2 regions of the Actinoplanes sp. NPDC049681 genome follow, and region 2 is predicted to be linked to the other one. Evidence: riboswitches for the same ligand, from Rfam matches in the RefSeq annotation. Region 2 holds a riboswitch; the other holds the start of a gene.
What was found. Region 2 has a riboswitch for thiamine pyrophosphate ahead of ACIBO8_RS05900 (ECF transporter S component). Riboswitches for the same ligand answer to the same signal wherever they lie in the genome.
Positions count from the first base shown of each region.

Region 1 (7,193 bases), on a different contig from region 2:
ATGAACCGCTCGGCCACCCAACGGATCCGGACCGGCGACGATCACCGGCGCCACCGCTCGCAGCTCTGAGGCGAGTGCCGAGCGGTGCCCGTACGAAAGATCCTTCTCCCGCAGGACGACCCACGACGCGCCGCCGCGGACCGCGGCCCGGACCACCTCGACCAGCGGCCCGGCGGCGAGCCGGCGGTCCGTGAGCACGACGACGCCCGTCGGGATCACCATGCCGGCAAGCCGTCGTCCGAGGTGGATGCGAGGGCGTGGTAGCGCTTGGGGATCCGGCCGGCACCCGCGGCGAGGCGGCCGGCCTCCACGGCATGCCGCATGGCCGCCGCCATCCGCGCCGGGTCCGCCGCCCGCGTCACCGCCGAGGCGATGAGCACGGCGTCGCAGCCCAGCTCCATCGCCAGCGCCGCGTCCGAGGCGGTGCCGATACCGGCGTCGAGGATCACCGGTACGTCGACACTGTCGCGGATCAGCTGGATGTGATGGGGATTGCTGATGCCCAGGCCGGACCCGATCGGCGCGCCCGCCGGCATGACCGCCGCGCAGCCGATGTCGGCCAGCCGACGCGCCAGGATCGGATCGTCGCTGGTGTACGGCAGTACCCGGAACCCGTCGCCGACCAGCGTCTCCGCCGCCCGGAGCAGCTCCACGCCGTCCGGTAGCAGCGTCCGCTCGTCCCCGATCACCTCGAGTTTGATCAGGTCTGTCTCGAACGCGTCCCGGGCGAGGTGCGCCGCTTTGACGGCGTCCGTGGCGGTGTAGCACCCGGCAGTGTTCGGCAGCACTCGCATGCCCAACCGGTCGAGCAGCGGCAGCAGGCCCGGCCCGGCCGCGTCGACCCGGCGCAGCGCGACGGTCACCATCTGCGTGCCGGAGGCCACGATCGCCGCCTCCAGCGCGGCCAGACTCTCCGCTCCGCCGGTGCCGAGGATGAGCCGCGTCCCCCCGAGAAGATCCTCCACGTCAACCACCCTGGGCGGCGGTGAGGACCTCGACGCGGTCACCCTCGGACAACTGCGCGCCCGGCCAGGCGGAGCGGGGCACGACCTCGCCGTTCACGGCCACCGCGACGCCACGCCGCGCCTCCGTGACGGCGGCGACCAGCCGCTCGACGGTGCTGCCGGCGTCGATGGTGCGGCCGGCGCCGTTGACGGTGACCCTCATGCGAACCTCCCGGGCGCGAACGCTTCGAGCAACGGATCGTGCCGGCCCGTGAACACCAGGTCGGCGATGAGATCGGCGGTGACGGGCGCGAGCAGCACGCCGTTACGGTGGTGACCGGCCGCGACGTAGACGTCGTCGCGCAGGCGGCCGAGCAGCGGCGCGTTGTCCGGGGTGGACGGCCGGTGCCGCACGACGGTCTCGCTCAAAGTCAGCTCGCCCAGCTCGGGCACGATGTCGGTGGCGGCACGCAGCAGCTCGAGGACGGCACCCGCGGTCACCGCGAAGTCGGCGCGTTCCTCCTGGGTCGCGCCGACGACCACCTCGCCGTCCGCGCGGGGGACGAGGTAGACGTGGCGTCCGTCCGCGTACCCGACCACCACGTGCTGCAGCAGGCCCGGTTCCCCGCGCAGGCGCAGCACCAGCCCCTTCACCGGGCGTACCGGCAGTCCGGTCAGCGCGGCGGTTCCGGTGCCGGCCGCCACCACCACCGGCCCCGGCGGGAGCTCGGTGACCTTCCCCGGCACCACCGCGTCGCCGAGGGCGGCCCGCAGCGCGGCGACCACGCGCCGCGGGTCCACCTGGAGATCGTCGGGGACGTACGCCCCGCCGCGCAGCCGCGGGGACAGGGCGGGTTCCAGCTCGCGGACGGCGCTGGGCAGCAAGCGGCGCACCTTGAGGTCGTGCTGCTCCCGGTACGCCCACATCCGCTGAGCCTCGGCCAGATCATCGCCGGTCAGCGCCACGGCCAGCGAGCCCCGGGGATCGAAGCCCACGTCCAGGCCGGTCTCCTCGTGCAGGCCGGCGACGAAGCCGGGCCACCGGGAAGCCGATTCGATCATGAGGGCGGTGAGGGCCTCCTGCCCGAACGCCGCCTCGGCCACGGGGGCCAGCATGCCGGCGGCCGCGTACCAGGCGGCGTCGTCCGCCCCGCCGTCGTGCACGGTGACCCGCATCCCCCGTTGCCGGCAGCGCCACGCGACGGCGAGACCGATGATCCCGCCGCCCACCACGGTCAGGTCCGTCACGGCAGGACCTTCAGCAGCCGCTCGACGGCCTCCCCGGGGTCCGCGGCGTTCGCGACGGCACCCACCACGGCCACGCCGGTCGCGCCGGCCCGGACCAGCTCGGCGGCACTGTCCACAGTGACGCCGCCGATCGCCACGACCGGTACGCCGGGCACAGCCCTCGCCACCTCGCCGATCCGCGCGGGCCCCAACGGCGCTGGCAGGCCGGGCTTCGTCACGGTCGCGAAAGCGGGCCCGACACCCAGATACGTGGCGCCGGCAGCGATCGCCGCCCGCGCCGCTGCAGGGTCCCGGCACGTGGCCCCGAGCACGCCGCGGTCGCCGAGCACCTTACGTGCGGCCGCCACCGGCAGGTCGTCGGCGCCGACATGCGCCCCGTCGGCGTCCACCGCCAGCGCGACGTGCAACCGATCGTTGATCAGGCATCGCACGCCGGCGGGACGGCACCGGGCGACGGTCTCGGTCGCCAGCTCGAAGAAGATCCGGTCGGTGACGTCGTCCTCGACGCGGACCTGGATCGCCAGCCGGTCGGCGGCTCCTGATCGCTGCGCGGCGGCCACCGCGGCGGCCACGACGGCGATCGGATCACGCCCGGACCGGGCATCGGTGATGACATGCAGACACGGGAAAGCAGGGTCCACAACGCACTCCTCCCTGCGCCGGCATGACCCGGATCAGGTTCGACGGTCGGGGGCCGCGTCAGCCCCCCTCTCAGCCCGGTGCACCGGACTCCCGTGGGGTTGGTTCCGACGCCGACACTAGCGCCGCGCCGCCGTCCGCGTAAACCCCCGTCAGCGGACGTCCCAGACCGGCTCCGGCGTCTCCACGACCTCGCCGTCCCCCTGGAAGAGCACGAACCGGTCGAAGCCGCGAGTGAACCAGCGGTCGTGGGTGACGGCTATCACCGTGCCCTCGAACGCCTTCAGCCCCTCCTCGAGCGCCTCCGCCGACGCCAGGTCCAGGTTGTCCGTCGGCTCGTCCAGCAGCAGCACCGTCGCGCCCGACAACTCCAGCAGCAGCACCAGGAAACGCGCCTGCTGGCCGCCCGAGAGCGTGCCGAACCGCTGATCACCCTGCGCAGCCAGCTCGTAGCGGTTGAGCGCCTTCATCGCCCCCGCCCGATCCATTCCGGACCGGTGGTCGTCGCCGCGCCACAGGATCTCGACCAGCGTGCGGTCGAGCAGTTCGGGCCGGTCGTGGGTCTGCGAGAAGTGCCCCGGCCGCACCCGGGCACCGAGACGAGCCGTGCCGCTGTGCGCCACGTGGGCGAGCGGCGCGCCGTCGACCGGCTTGTTGTCGGCCTCCGGGGCGGTGCCGCCGGCCGCCAGCAGCCGCAGGAAATGCGACTTGCCGGTGCCGTTCGCGCCCAGGACGGCGACGCGGTCGCCGTACCAGATCTCCAGGTCGAAGGGGAAGGTCAGGTCCTCCAGCTCCAGCTCCGTGCAGACAACGGCCCGTTTTCCGGTACGCCCACCGCGCAGGTTCATCCGCAGCGACTGTTCCTTCGGCGGCAGCGGCGGCGGACCGGCCTCCTCGAACTTGCGCAGCCGCGTCTGGGCGGCCTGGTAGCGCGACGCCAGCCCGTCGTTGAACGTCGCCTTCTGCTTCAGGGTGAACACCAGCTCGCGCAGCTTCTCGTGCTCCTCGTCCCAGCGGCGCCGCAGCTCCAGCAGCCGCTCGTGACGGTTGGCGCGTGCCTCGTGCCAGGAGGCGAACCCGGCGGGATGGGTCCACGCACCACCGCCCTCGACCGCCACCACCCGGGTCGCGGTCTGCGCCAGCAGCTCCCGGTCGTGCGAGACGTAGAGCACCGACTTGGGCGAATCCCGCAGCCGTGCCTCCAGCCACCGCTTGCCGGGCACGTCGAGGAAGTTGTCCGGCTCGTCGAGGAGCAGCACCTCGTCGCCGCCGCGCAGCAGCAGGTCGAGCGCGAACCGCTTCTGCTGGCCGCCGGAGAGCGTGCGCACCGGGCGGGTGCGTACCTCCTCCCACGGCTTGCCGAGGATCGAGACGGCGACCGTGTCGAAGAGGACCTCGGCGTCGTAGCCGCCGGCCTCGCCCCACCCGGTCAGCGCGTTGGCGAACCGCAGCTGCGCCTTCTCCGAGTCGGGCGCGGACCGCAACGCGGCGTCGGCGTCGGCCATGGCTTCGCCGGCCGTCCGCAGCTCGGGGGCCACCAGGGACAAGGCAAGATCTGCAAGGGTACGGTCGTCGCCGATCATCCCGATGAACTGGCGCATGACGCCGAGCCCGCCGGAGCGCGCCACCGTACCGACCGGTACGGCGAGATCACCGGCGACCATCCGCAGCAGCGTGGTCTTGCCGGCGCCGTTCGGCCCGACGAGCGCCACCTTCGCGCCCTCGCCGACCCGGAAGGAGACGTCGGAGAAGAGCTCCCGTCCGTCCGGCAGCACAAACCCGACCCCGGCGACATCCACGTAACCCACGCGGCCATCCTCCCCGAGGAAGCGGCGTGGGTCAGTCGGTTTTTGCGCGTCCCCGCGTCACCCTCAGCACGCGGAAGCCGCGCTGGCTGGCCGTACGCTGCACGTCCCAGTCCCGGTCGGTCAGCCAGGAGTGCAGGGAGTCACCGCCCAGGTTGCGGTTGATGACCAGCCACGCCACGCCGGCGGGCGTCAGCCGGGCCAGCCAGCGGTCCATCAGCGCGTGCAGCTCGGCCTTGCCGACGTGGGTGGGCGGGTTGCTCCAGATCTCGTCGAACGCCACGCCGTCGGGCACCTCGTCGGGCGCGCAGACCCGGATCCGGCCGGCCAGTCCGAGCGCCGCCGCGTTCTCGGCCGTCAGGTCCCGGGCCCGCGAGTTGACGTCGATCGCGTACACCGTGGCGGCGGGTGCCTCGCTGGCGAGCACGCAGGCGATCGGGCCGTACCCGCAGCCCAGGTCGAGCAGGGTGCCCGTGGTCGCCGCCGTCGGCAGGTCGGCCTTGCGCAACAGCACCGCGGTGCCCGGGTCGAGCCGCCCGGCGGAGAAGACCCCGCGCGCGACCGCCAGGTCGTACGCGCGCCCGGCCGCGGAGAACTCGATCCGCCCACGGGTCTCGGGGCCGGCCGGCTCGGCAGTGAAGTAATGGTCGGCGCTCACCCCGTCAGTCTCCCGCCGCGCAACGAGGCCCGGCCCACCGGGGTGCCGCACAATCTGTGCGTTCATCGATCACGGTGCGCTCCTACCGTGGCATCCATGCTCCGCGACTCCCACTCCCGCTCCGCCCATCGTGCGAATCCGGGGAGCGGACTCGCGATCCAAGCCCTCGTACGGGTGACCGCCCCGGCCCAGCACCGCCGCCCGCACCGGGCGGCCGTCGTGATCCCCCGGATGCGGACCCCCGAGAGGCATGCACCCCGGCGCCGGGCGAACCCTGCCCGGCCCTCGCTCGCGGACCGGCTTCTCGTGACGGCCCGCTCCGCGGCGGCCGCCCGGGTCCGGCCCCAGGACGAGACCACGCAGCGCCTGTGGCCGCGCGCCGTGGTGCGCGGGGTCCCCCGTCGCCCCGGCGGCCCGCTGCACCCCCTGGCTCAGCCGCAGCAGGCGCTGCAGCTGCTGCTGAGCGGCCTCGGCGCGCTCATCATGACGTCGATCGTCGTGCTCACCCTGTTCTTCGTGATCGCCGAGGAGAGCCGGGGGCCGGTCGACGGCTCGTCGGCGTCGCCCGGGATCGCGGCGGAGGCGATCAGCTCCCGCGACGTGGACACCGCCCCGCTCACGCGGGGGGAGGTCTTCGGCACCCCCGAGATCCGGCTCGCGGCCGGCAGCGCGCCCTACCGGGTCACCATGACCCACACCGACACCGACTGCGGCGTCGCCACCACCGGCGACGTCGGCGGTGTGCTGAGCGAGCGCGGGTGCAGCCAGGTGGTCCGGGCGGCCATGGTCGCACCGTACGGCGGCTACCGGGTCACCGCCGGCATCTTCAACCTGCCCGACGCGGCGAGCGCCGAGGCGGCCGGCGACGACATCCAGGTCTCGGTCGAATCCGGCCGCGGCAGCTTCGCGGCGCTGGACACCGGCGACGCCCCGGCCACCCCGCTGACCCAGGTCGGCTGGCACGACAGGGGCCACTACCTGCTCTACTGTGTCATCTCGCGCCCGGACGGCAGCCTCGTCGCCGACGACGACCCGTACGCGGAGCAGATCACGGTCGACCTGGTCGAGCACTATCTGGCCCAGGACGTCCTCGGCAAGCGCAGCGTCAGCCCTTAGAGCCAACCCTGTCAGGCGCGCAGGCGGCGGGTCGCGTCGGCGCGGCTGGCGTACTGCGCCTCGTCCGGGTAGCCGACCTCGACCAGCGTCAGCCCGTGCGCCGGCGCCACCGTCACCTCGCTGGACCTTTCCCGCAGCGTCAGCAGCTTCGCCGGCCAGGCGGGATCCCGGCGGCCGTCGCCGACGGTGAGCATCGCCCCGACCAGGCTGCGTACCATCGCCTGGCAGAACGCGTCCGCCTGCACGGTCGCGACCGCGACCCCGTCCGGATCACGGCGCCACTCCAGCCGGGTGATCGCGCGCACGGTGGTCGCGTGCTCCTTGCGTTTGCAGTACGCGGCAAAGTCGTGCAACCCCACCAGCCCGGCCGCGGCCTCGTTGAGCCGGCCCAGATCCAGCGGGCGCACCCACCCGAGGGTGTCGTGGCGCCGCAGCGGCTCCGGCCCGTAGACGGTGTCCGCGACCCGGTACTCGTACCGGCGGTAGGTGGCCGAGAAGCGGGCGTCGAAGGTGGCGGGTACGGGCGTCACCGCCTTCACCCGGGCGTCCGGTGGCATCAGCGCCGCGAGCCGGCGCAGCAGCGACTCCCGCAGCGCCTCCCAGGTGTCCACCGGCAAATCGATGTGGCACACCTGCCCGGTGGCGTGCACCCCGGCGTCCGTACGACCCGCCACGGTCAGCCCGAGCGGCAGATCCGGCCCGACGAGCTTTCCGAGCGCCTCGGTCAGCGCCCCGGCCACCGTACGGCGAGACGGCTGGGCCGCCCATCCCGAGAATTCCCCG
Region 1 is NZ_JBITLP010000003.1:333,250-340,442, reverse strand. Features, by position in the region: gene ACIBO8_RS11475 (thiamine phosphate synthase) at 1-222, opposite strand, end outside; gene ACIBO8_RS11470 (thiazole synthase) at 216-965, opposite strand; gene thiS (sulfur carrier protein ThiS) at 967-1,167, opposite strand; gene thiO (glycine oxidase ThiO) at 1,164-2,192, opposite strand; gene thiE (thiamine phosphate synthase) at 2,189-2,833, opposite strand; TPP riboswitch at 2,827-2,938, opposite strand; gene ACIBO8_RS11450 (ABC-F family ATP-binding cassette domain-containing protein) at 2,984-4,639, opposite strand; gene ACIBO8_RS11445 (class I SAM-dependent methyltransferase) at 4,671-5,294, opposite strand; gene ACIBO8_RS11440 (hypothetical protein) at 5,391-6,410, shown strand; gene truA (tRNA pseudouridine(38-40) synthase TruA) at 6,422-7,193, opposite strand, start outside.
Region 1: it holds a riboswitch for thiamine pyrophosphate, as region 2 does, so the genes downstream of both, thiE (thiamine phosphate synthase) here and ACIBO8_RS05900 (ECF transporter S component) in region 2, are expected to answer to the same signal.

Region 2 (7,193 bases):
CGCGTTCGTGGCCGCGACGCCCCGGCTGCGGGAACGGGTCGAGGCCGAGGAGGCGGCCTACCGTCGGGATCGCCGCCAGGGCGCCGCGGAGTATGCGCGCCGGACGACCGAGTATCGGGACCTCGTCTGCGAGGCGCTGCGCGGCGAGCTGCGGCGGTTGTCCACGGCGAACGATCGCCGTGCCGCCGTTGCGGCGCTGGAGACGACCCTTGAGGCCGTACGCACGGAGTTCGAGAACCGGCTCGCGCAGCTCGACGCCATGCCGCGCTTCGCCGACCTGTCCGCGATCCCGCGGCTCACCGCCGCCCTGGACGAGTACGACGCCGCTGTGCAGCAGATCGTGTACCCGTACCGATCGGACCCGGACGTCATTGCGGTGCGGACGCGGATGAGCCTGCCCGAGGCCGCGGACATGGCGCCACCCTGGCCCCGGAAACCGGTGGCGGACGCGGCGAGACGGAGACTCCGGGCGGCCACCGACGAGGACCGTGCCGCCCACGAGGAGTGGCCACGTGCCCGGGAGGAGGTGCGCGCCCTGCGGCACCGGCTGCCACCACCGGTGCGGGAGCCGGCGCCGGAGGTGGCCGACGCGCTGCTGCCGAAGATCGCGGCGAACCGGTTCGACGTCTTCATGGTGCACGACTCGGCCGACAAGGCCCTTGTCCTCGAGGTGTGCGCGCAGCTGCGCCGGCGCGGGATCTACCCGTGGGTCGACGCCGAGCAGATCCAGCCGGGCTCGCCGTACCACGACGTGATCCAGTCGGCGATCCGCCAGGTGGGCGCCGCGGCCGTCTTCATAGGCGCCCGGGGGCTGGGACGCTGGGGGCGCCGGGAGATGGCCCCGTTCCTCGAGAACGGGATGCCGGTGATCCCCGTCCTGCTGCCCGGGGTCAAGGAGGTGCCCGAGGACCTCGTCTTCCTGCGCGGCCACCACCGCGTCGAGTTCACGGCCAGCGTCCGCGAGGAAGCGGGGCTGGACCGGCTCGTGTGGGGCATCACCGGCGTCAGCCCAGGATCGGGGTGAAGAATCCGGTGAGGATGCTGGTCGTCAGCGCCGCCGCGGAGAGCAGGGCCGCGCCCGCCAGCAGGGCCGTGTCCGCCGCTCCGAAGCGCTGGCGCCGTGCGTACGTGCGGGGTACGCCCGAGTCGAAGCCCCGCGCGTCCATCGCCGTCGCCAGCCGGCCGCCCCGGCGCAGCGCGCCTACCAGCAGGGCGAACGTCGTCGACCCGAAGAGCCGGAGCTTCGCCAGGGGGTTGCGTCCGGCGTCGATGCCGCGGGCCCGGCGGGCCAGGGCGAGCATCTGCCATTCCTCGGTGAGCAGCGGGATCAGGCGGAAGGCCGCCAGCGCGCCGATCGCGAACCGCGCCGGTGCCTTGGCGTTCTGCACCAGCGCGTCGGCCAGGTCGGTCGGGTCGGTGGTGGCGAAGACGACGATGCCGGGCAGCGCCACGGCGAAGATGCGGAGCACCAGGCCGAGCGCGGCCGACACGACGCCCGTGGTGATCGCGAACGGGCCGAGCGACACGAGCAGGGAGCCGGTGCGGTCGGCGGCGAACAGCACCATCGTGACCAGGATGCCGCCCGCGGCGAGGGTGAGCGGCCAGGCCCGCCGGGCGAGCACGCGGTAGCGGACGCCGAAGAACGGCAGCAGCGCCAGTTCCACCGCGAGGCCGAGGGCGGGCGTCAGGGGGTCGAGGGTGGCGATCAGCGGCAGCGAGAACAGCAGCGCCGCTCCCAGCTTCGCCACCGGGTTGCGCCGGGCCAGCGGGGCCGCCGGGTCGGCGACCGGCTCGAGGGCGAGGGTCATCGCCGCACCGGCGCCAGCTCGTGGACGCGCCCGGCGACGGCGGCCACGAAGGCGTCGTCGTGGGTTACCGCCACGATGCCGTGCCCCTCGTCGCGCAGCCGCGCCAGCAGGGCCACCAGGTCGATCCAGGTGCCGCGGTCCTGGCCGAAGGTCGGCTCGTCGAGGACGAGCAGGCGGGGCGCGGTGGCCAGGGCCGTCGCCACGCTGAGGCGGCGGGCCTCACCACCGGAGAGCGTGTACGGGTTGGCGCCGGCCAGAGCCGTCAGCCGCAGCCGGCCCAGCAGATCGTCCACGATGGCCCGGATCTCGGCGGCGGGGCGGCCCAGGCGGCGCGGGCCCAGGGCGAGTTCGTCGGCGACGCGGGAGGTGACGAACTGGTGTTCCGGGTTCTGGAAGACGGAACCGATCCGTTGCGTCAGTTTCGCCGCGCGCCAGCGGTGCGGGGGCCGGGGGTCATCGAACGCGGTCACCCGGCCCGACGTCGGGGTGAGCAGCCCGCCCAGCACGAGGGCCAGGGTCGACTTGCCGGCGCCGTTCGGGCCGGTTACCGCGAGCGCCTCGCCCGCCCGTGCTTCGAGGTCCACGCGGGGCAGGCGATGGCGCACGGCGACCGCTTCCGCGCGTACCAGGGAATCCGCCGGAGCCGCGACGGCCGGATGGCGGGGCAGCGGGAAGCCCGGCACCCAGACCCCCTGCCCGGCCAGCGACGGACCGTGACCGGCGAAGACGACCTCGGGGGCGCCGTCGGCGGCGATGCCGCCGCCCGGCGCGAGCACCACCACCCGGTCCACCAGGGGCAGGGCCTGCTCCACCCGGTGCTCGACGAGGACGAGGGTGGTGTCGCGGTCGTGGGCCCGGGCGATCGCCTCCCGCACCAGGTCGCCGCCCGCGGGGTCCAGGTTGGCGGTCGGCTCGTCGAGCAGCAGCAGGCCGGGGCGCAGGGCCAGGACGCCGGCCAGGGCCAGGCGTTGCTGCTCGCCGCCGGAGAGGGCATCGGTCCGGCGGGTGATCGGGTACGGGAACCCGACGCGGTCGAGGGCGTCGCTGACCCGGGGCCAGATCTCGGCCGCCGGTACGCCCCGGTTCTCGAGGCCGAACGCGACGTCGTCGCCGCTGCGGGCCATCACCAGCTGGGTCTGCGGGTCCTGGAACAGCAGGCCCACTCCCTCGCGGCTCTTGCGCGGATCCAGCCCGTCGATCTCGGCCGTGCCCTCGGACTCGCCGGAGTCCTCGGGCAGCAGGCCGGCGAGCGCGGCGAGCAGGGTGCTCTTGCCCGCCCCGGAGGGCCCGAGCAGGAGCACCCGCTCGCCGTGCCGGATGTGCAGGTCGACGCCGCGGATCGCCCACGACCGGCGCCCCGCGTGGCGCCAGCCGAAGTCCCGCAGGACGACCTCCGCCACGTCAGACCAGCGCCCGGTCCCGGCCGGCCGCGAACCGGTCGAGGACGCCCGTCGGGGCCAGCGCCCGGGTCAGTGCCCAGCTGCCCGCACCCGCGACGATCGTGCTGCTGACGATCGTGAGCAGCGCGTACGGGATCCGGTAGTCCCACAGGTCGTAGGCGGCGTTCCAGGCGAAGAAGTCGAACAGGGCGGCGCTGAGGCCGGTGAGGGCCCCTGCGAGCAGGGCGGCCGGCAGCTTCCACGAGCGGTAGAGCAACAGCGCGAAGGCCAGCTCGGCGCCCAGGCCCTGGACCAGGCCCTGCGGGATGACCATGGCGCCCCACTGCGCGCCGAGCAGGGCGGAGATGATCGCGGCGACGGTCTCGGTGTAGAGCGAGGCGCCCGGCTTGCGGATGATCAACCCGGCGAGCACGGCGGGCATCAGCCAGACGCCGTACAGCAGGGTCTGTGCGGGCGGGAAGAAGCTGAACGCGCTTTCCGTGGCGCCCCAGAGGATGTTCCAGGCCCAGAAGACGACGCCGAACGCCACGGCGATGGTCGAGGCGATCACGATGTCGATCGTGCGCCAGCGGTACGTGCTTTTCATATGTATCCCTCCCAGAGGCACCGGGAGGAGACGCACGCCACGCACCGAGGCAAGCCCGGACGTGGCGCGGCTGGAGAAGACCGAGCTCCCTGCGCTGGCATTACCCAGATCAGGTTCGAGGGTCTGCGGCTTCCACCGCACTCTCAGCGCTGTGCGCTCCCCTGTCGGTGAAGTTTGTTCGCGACCTACCGTGACCCTCGGATCGCGGAGGCGATGCACTGCATCTCCACCGTCGCGAACAAATTTCATTACATGGTGTGTGTTTCGATGACGCTAACACCGGACGGGTGTATGGAACAGCTGGGGAGGCATCACATGGAGGTCAAGGCGCGTGGGCTCACCTTCGACGTGGTCGCTGGCGGGCCGCAGGACGGCGCCCCGGTGCTCCTGCTGCACGGCTTCCCGCAGGACCATCGCGAGTTCGACCTGATCCTGCCGCGGCTGCACGCGGCGGGGCTGCGGACGTACGCGATGGATCAGCGCGGCTACTCGCCGGGGGCGCGCCCGGCCCCGGTCGCCGATTACCGGCTGGCCGAGGCGGAGGCCGACGCGGTCGCCGTCCTGGACGCGCTCGGCGTGGACCGGGCGCACGTCGTCGGCCACGACTGGGGTGCCCAGGTGGCGTGGCTGCTCGCCGCCCGCCACCCGGATCGCGTCCGTACGCTCACCGCGATCTCCGTCCCGCACCCGCGCGCCCTGGCCGTGGCGCTGAACAACCAGCCGACCCAGAAACTGCGGTTCGCGTACATGGGGATCTTCCGGGCGCCCTTCGCCGAGCGGCTGCTGCTCGCCCGCGACGGCGCGGTCCTGCGGCAGATGATGCGCGCGATCGGACCCCGCGCCGCCCTCTACGCCCGGGCGATGGCCGAGCCGGGGCGGCTCACCGGGGCCCTGAACTGGTACCGGGCGCTGTCCCGCGGCCAGCTCGCGGACGTCGGCAAGATCACCGTGCCCACGACGTACGTCTGGAGCGACGGCGACCCGGTCGTCGGCAAGCCGGCCGCGCTGGCGACGGAGAGCTGGATCGCGGCCGACTACCGCCTGGTCACCTTGCGCGGCATCGGCCACTGGGTGCCGGAGGAGGCGCCGCAGGCGCTGGCCGACGTCACCCTGGCGCGCATCGGCGTTTGACGCTCCGCCGTTACGGGAATGCGGCGCGCAGGTGACGGGGAGGAGACCACCGGATGGCCGCCGAGAAGCGCCGGATGAAGAACGAGACGGAGAAACAGCGCTGGGACCGCAACTTCGCGGACCTGCTGCAGGAGCTCCGCGTCGCGCAGACCGGCGTGCAGATCCTGTTCGCCTTCCTGCTCACCCTGCCCTTCAGCAACGGTTTCCCGAAGGTGACGCCGTTCCAGAAGGACACGTACCTCGTCGCTCTCATCTCCGCGGCCTTCGCCACCGCGATGATCATTTCGCCGGTGGCGTTCCACCGCGCCCTGTTCCGCCAGGGCCGCAAGCCGGAGCTCGTCCGCTACGCGCACCGGATGGCGACGGGCGGCCTCGCCTTCATGCTGATCTCCATGGTGAGCAGCGTCCTGCTGATCACCGACTACCTGCTGACCTTCTGGGTGGCGGTGGTCCTGACCGTGGTGACCGGCGCGTACTTCGTGACGTTCTGGGCCGCCATCCCGTTCGCCCGGCGCAACTGGCTGGACGAGGACGCCGAGGAGGAGGACGAGGACTTCGCCGACGAGGCGGCCGAGCCTAACGTGCCTTCGCGGGCCTGAGACCCAGGTCCCTGAGCTCCAGCGCGGCGAGCGCGTCGACCGCGGCCGCGTCGCCGTTGCGCCACGACTGCGCGATGTCCGGCCCCAGCTTCGTCAACTGGTCCAGGGGGCGGGACGCCAGCGCCCGCAATGCGAGCAGGTCGCGGCCGGCCGGCTCGTCGCGTACCCGGGCCGCGACCCCGGCGCGGCGCATCCAGCGCAGCCGCAGCGGCAGCCACAGGAAGAGCACCAGTGCCAGCGGCACCGCGGCGATCAGCAGCGCCAGCGTCAGCGCCAGATCGCCGACGATCTCCTGCTGCTGCCGGCCCGCCTCGGCGAGATTGTTCGCCGCGCCGGCCGCGCTGGAGAACGGCGACGTGAGCTCGTCGCCCACCAGCGGCACCCGGCCGACCCGGCCGCCGATGTCCTGAAGGTTCCCGGCGATGCCGGTGCCGGCCGCCTCGAGCTTCTGCCCCGGCACGCCCAGCTTCTGGACCGTGTCGTGCACCCACATCCCGGCCCTGATCCAGGCGTAGACCCAGATCACCACGAGGATGTCGGTGAGCAGCTGGCGTACGGCAGTGGGCAGCCGGTCGGCGTACATCTTCACGCGCGACAGGATCCCACGCTGCGGTCAGGCGCGCTTGGCTGCGCACTCCGGGCACGTACCGAAGATCTCCATGGTGTGCGAGACGTCGATGAAGCCGTGCTTGCCGGCGACGCGCTCCGCCCACGTCTCCACCGCGGGACCCTCCACCTCGACCGTACGCCCGCAGGACCGGCAGACGAGATGGTGGTGATGACCCTGGCTGCACCGGCGGTAGAGGTGTTCCCCGCCGGGCGGCCGCATCACGTCGATCTCGCCCGCGTCGGCCAGGCCCTGCAGCGTGCGGTAGACCGTGGTCAGACCGACCCGCTCGCCGCGTTCCCGCAGGATGGCGTGCAGGTCCTGGGCGCTGTGGAAGCCCTCGCAGTCGGCGAGGAGGTCGCGGACCGCCGTACGCTGCCGGGTGTTGCGGACGATCGTTCCTTCGTCGGTCATGAAACCTCCCTCGAGTGGCTGACGGCGTCGGCGACGATGTGGGCGACGTGTTCGTCCACGAGTGAGTATGCGATCTCGCGTCCACTGCGAGCGCCCCGGACCACCCCGGCGCCGCGCAGCACCCGCAGATGCTGGGAGACCAGCGGCTGGGGCGCGCCCAGCTTCTCGACCAGCTCGTGCACGCAGCGCTCGCCGCCGCCCAGCTCCGCGACGATCGCCACGCGGATCGGCGCGGAGAGGGCCCGCAGCAGCTCGGCCGCCCCCTCGTACGCCTCATAACCGGCCGTCTGCCCCGGCACGGCATCCGCACTCAATGCCAGCCTCCGCTCCGCGGATCGGCGCTCATCCACCGTCGTGGTCCCGGTCGTAGCCTCACCGCTGCGCTCAAGACGTGACCTCCTCCAGCACGACGTCCGGGGGCTCCGCGCGGTCGCCGGGTCGCTCGGCGCCGATGCGTCCGCGCAGTGTCCGCCAGACGGAGGCACCGACGGCCAGGCCCAGGAACGCGGCGATCGCCAGGATGACGATGGTCGCGCCGGGTGCGGTGCCGGCCTCCCCGGCCACCCACACCCCGGCCGCCGCGGCGGTGATCCCGATGCCCATCGCCGTCGCCATCGTGCCCCGGAAACCGCGCGTGACCTGCTGAGC
Region 2 is NZ_JBITLP010000002.1:119,625-126,817, forward strand. Features, by position in the region: gene ACIBO8_RS05885 (TIR domain-containing protein) at 1-1,024, shown strand, start outside; gene ACIBO8_RS05890 (energy-coupling factor transporter transmembrane component T family protein) at 1,005-1,808, opposite strand; gene ACIBO8_RS05895 (ABC transporter ATP-binding protein) at 1,805-3,208, opposite strand; gene ACIBO8_RS05900 (ECF transporter S component) at 3,210-3,794, opposite strand; TPP riboswitch at 3,863-3,967, opposite strand; gene ACIBO8_RS05905 (alpha/beta fold hydrolase) at 4,110-4,925, shown strand; gene ACIBO8_RS05910 (DUF6328 family protein) at 4,979-5,524, shown strand; gene ACIBO8_RS05915 (hypothetical protein) at 5,502-6,107, opposite strand; gene ACIBO8_RS05920 (Fur family transcriptional regulator) at 6,138-6,545, opposite strand; gene ACIBO8_RS05925 (ArsR/SmtB family transcription factor) at 6,542-6,859, opposite strand; gene ACIBO8_RS05930 (metal ABC transporter permease) at 6,930-7,193, opposite strand, start outside.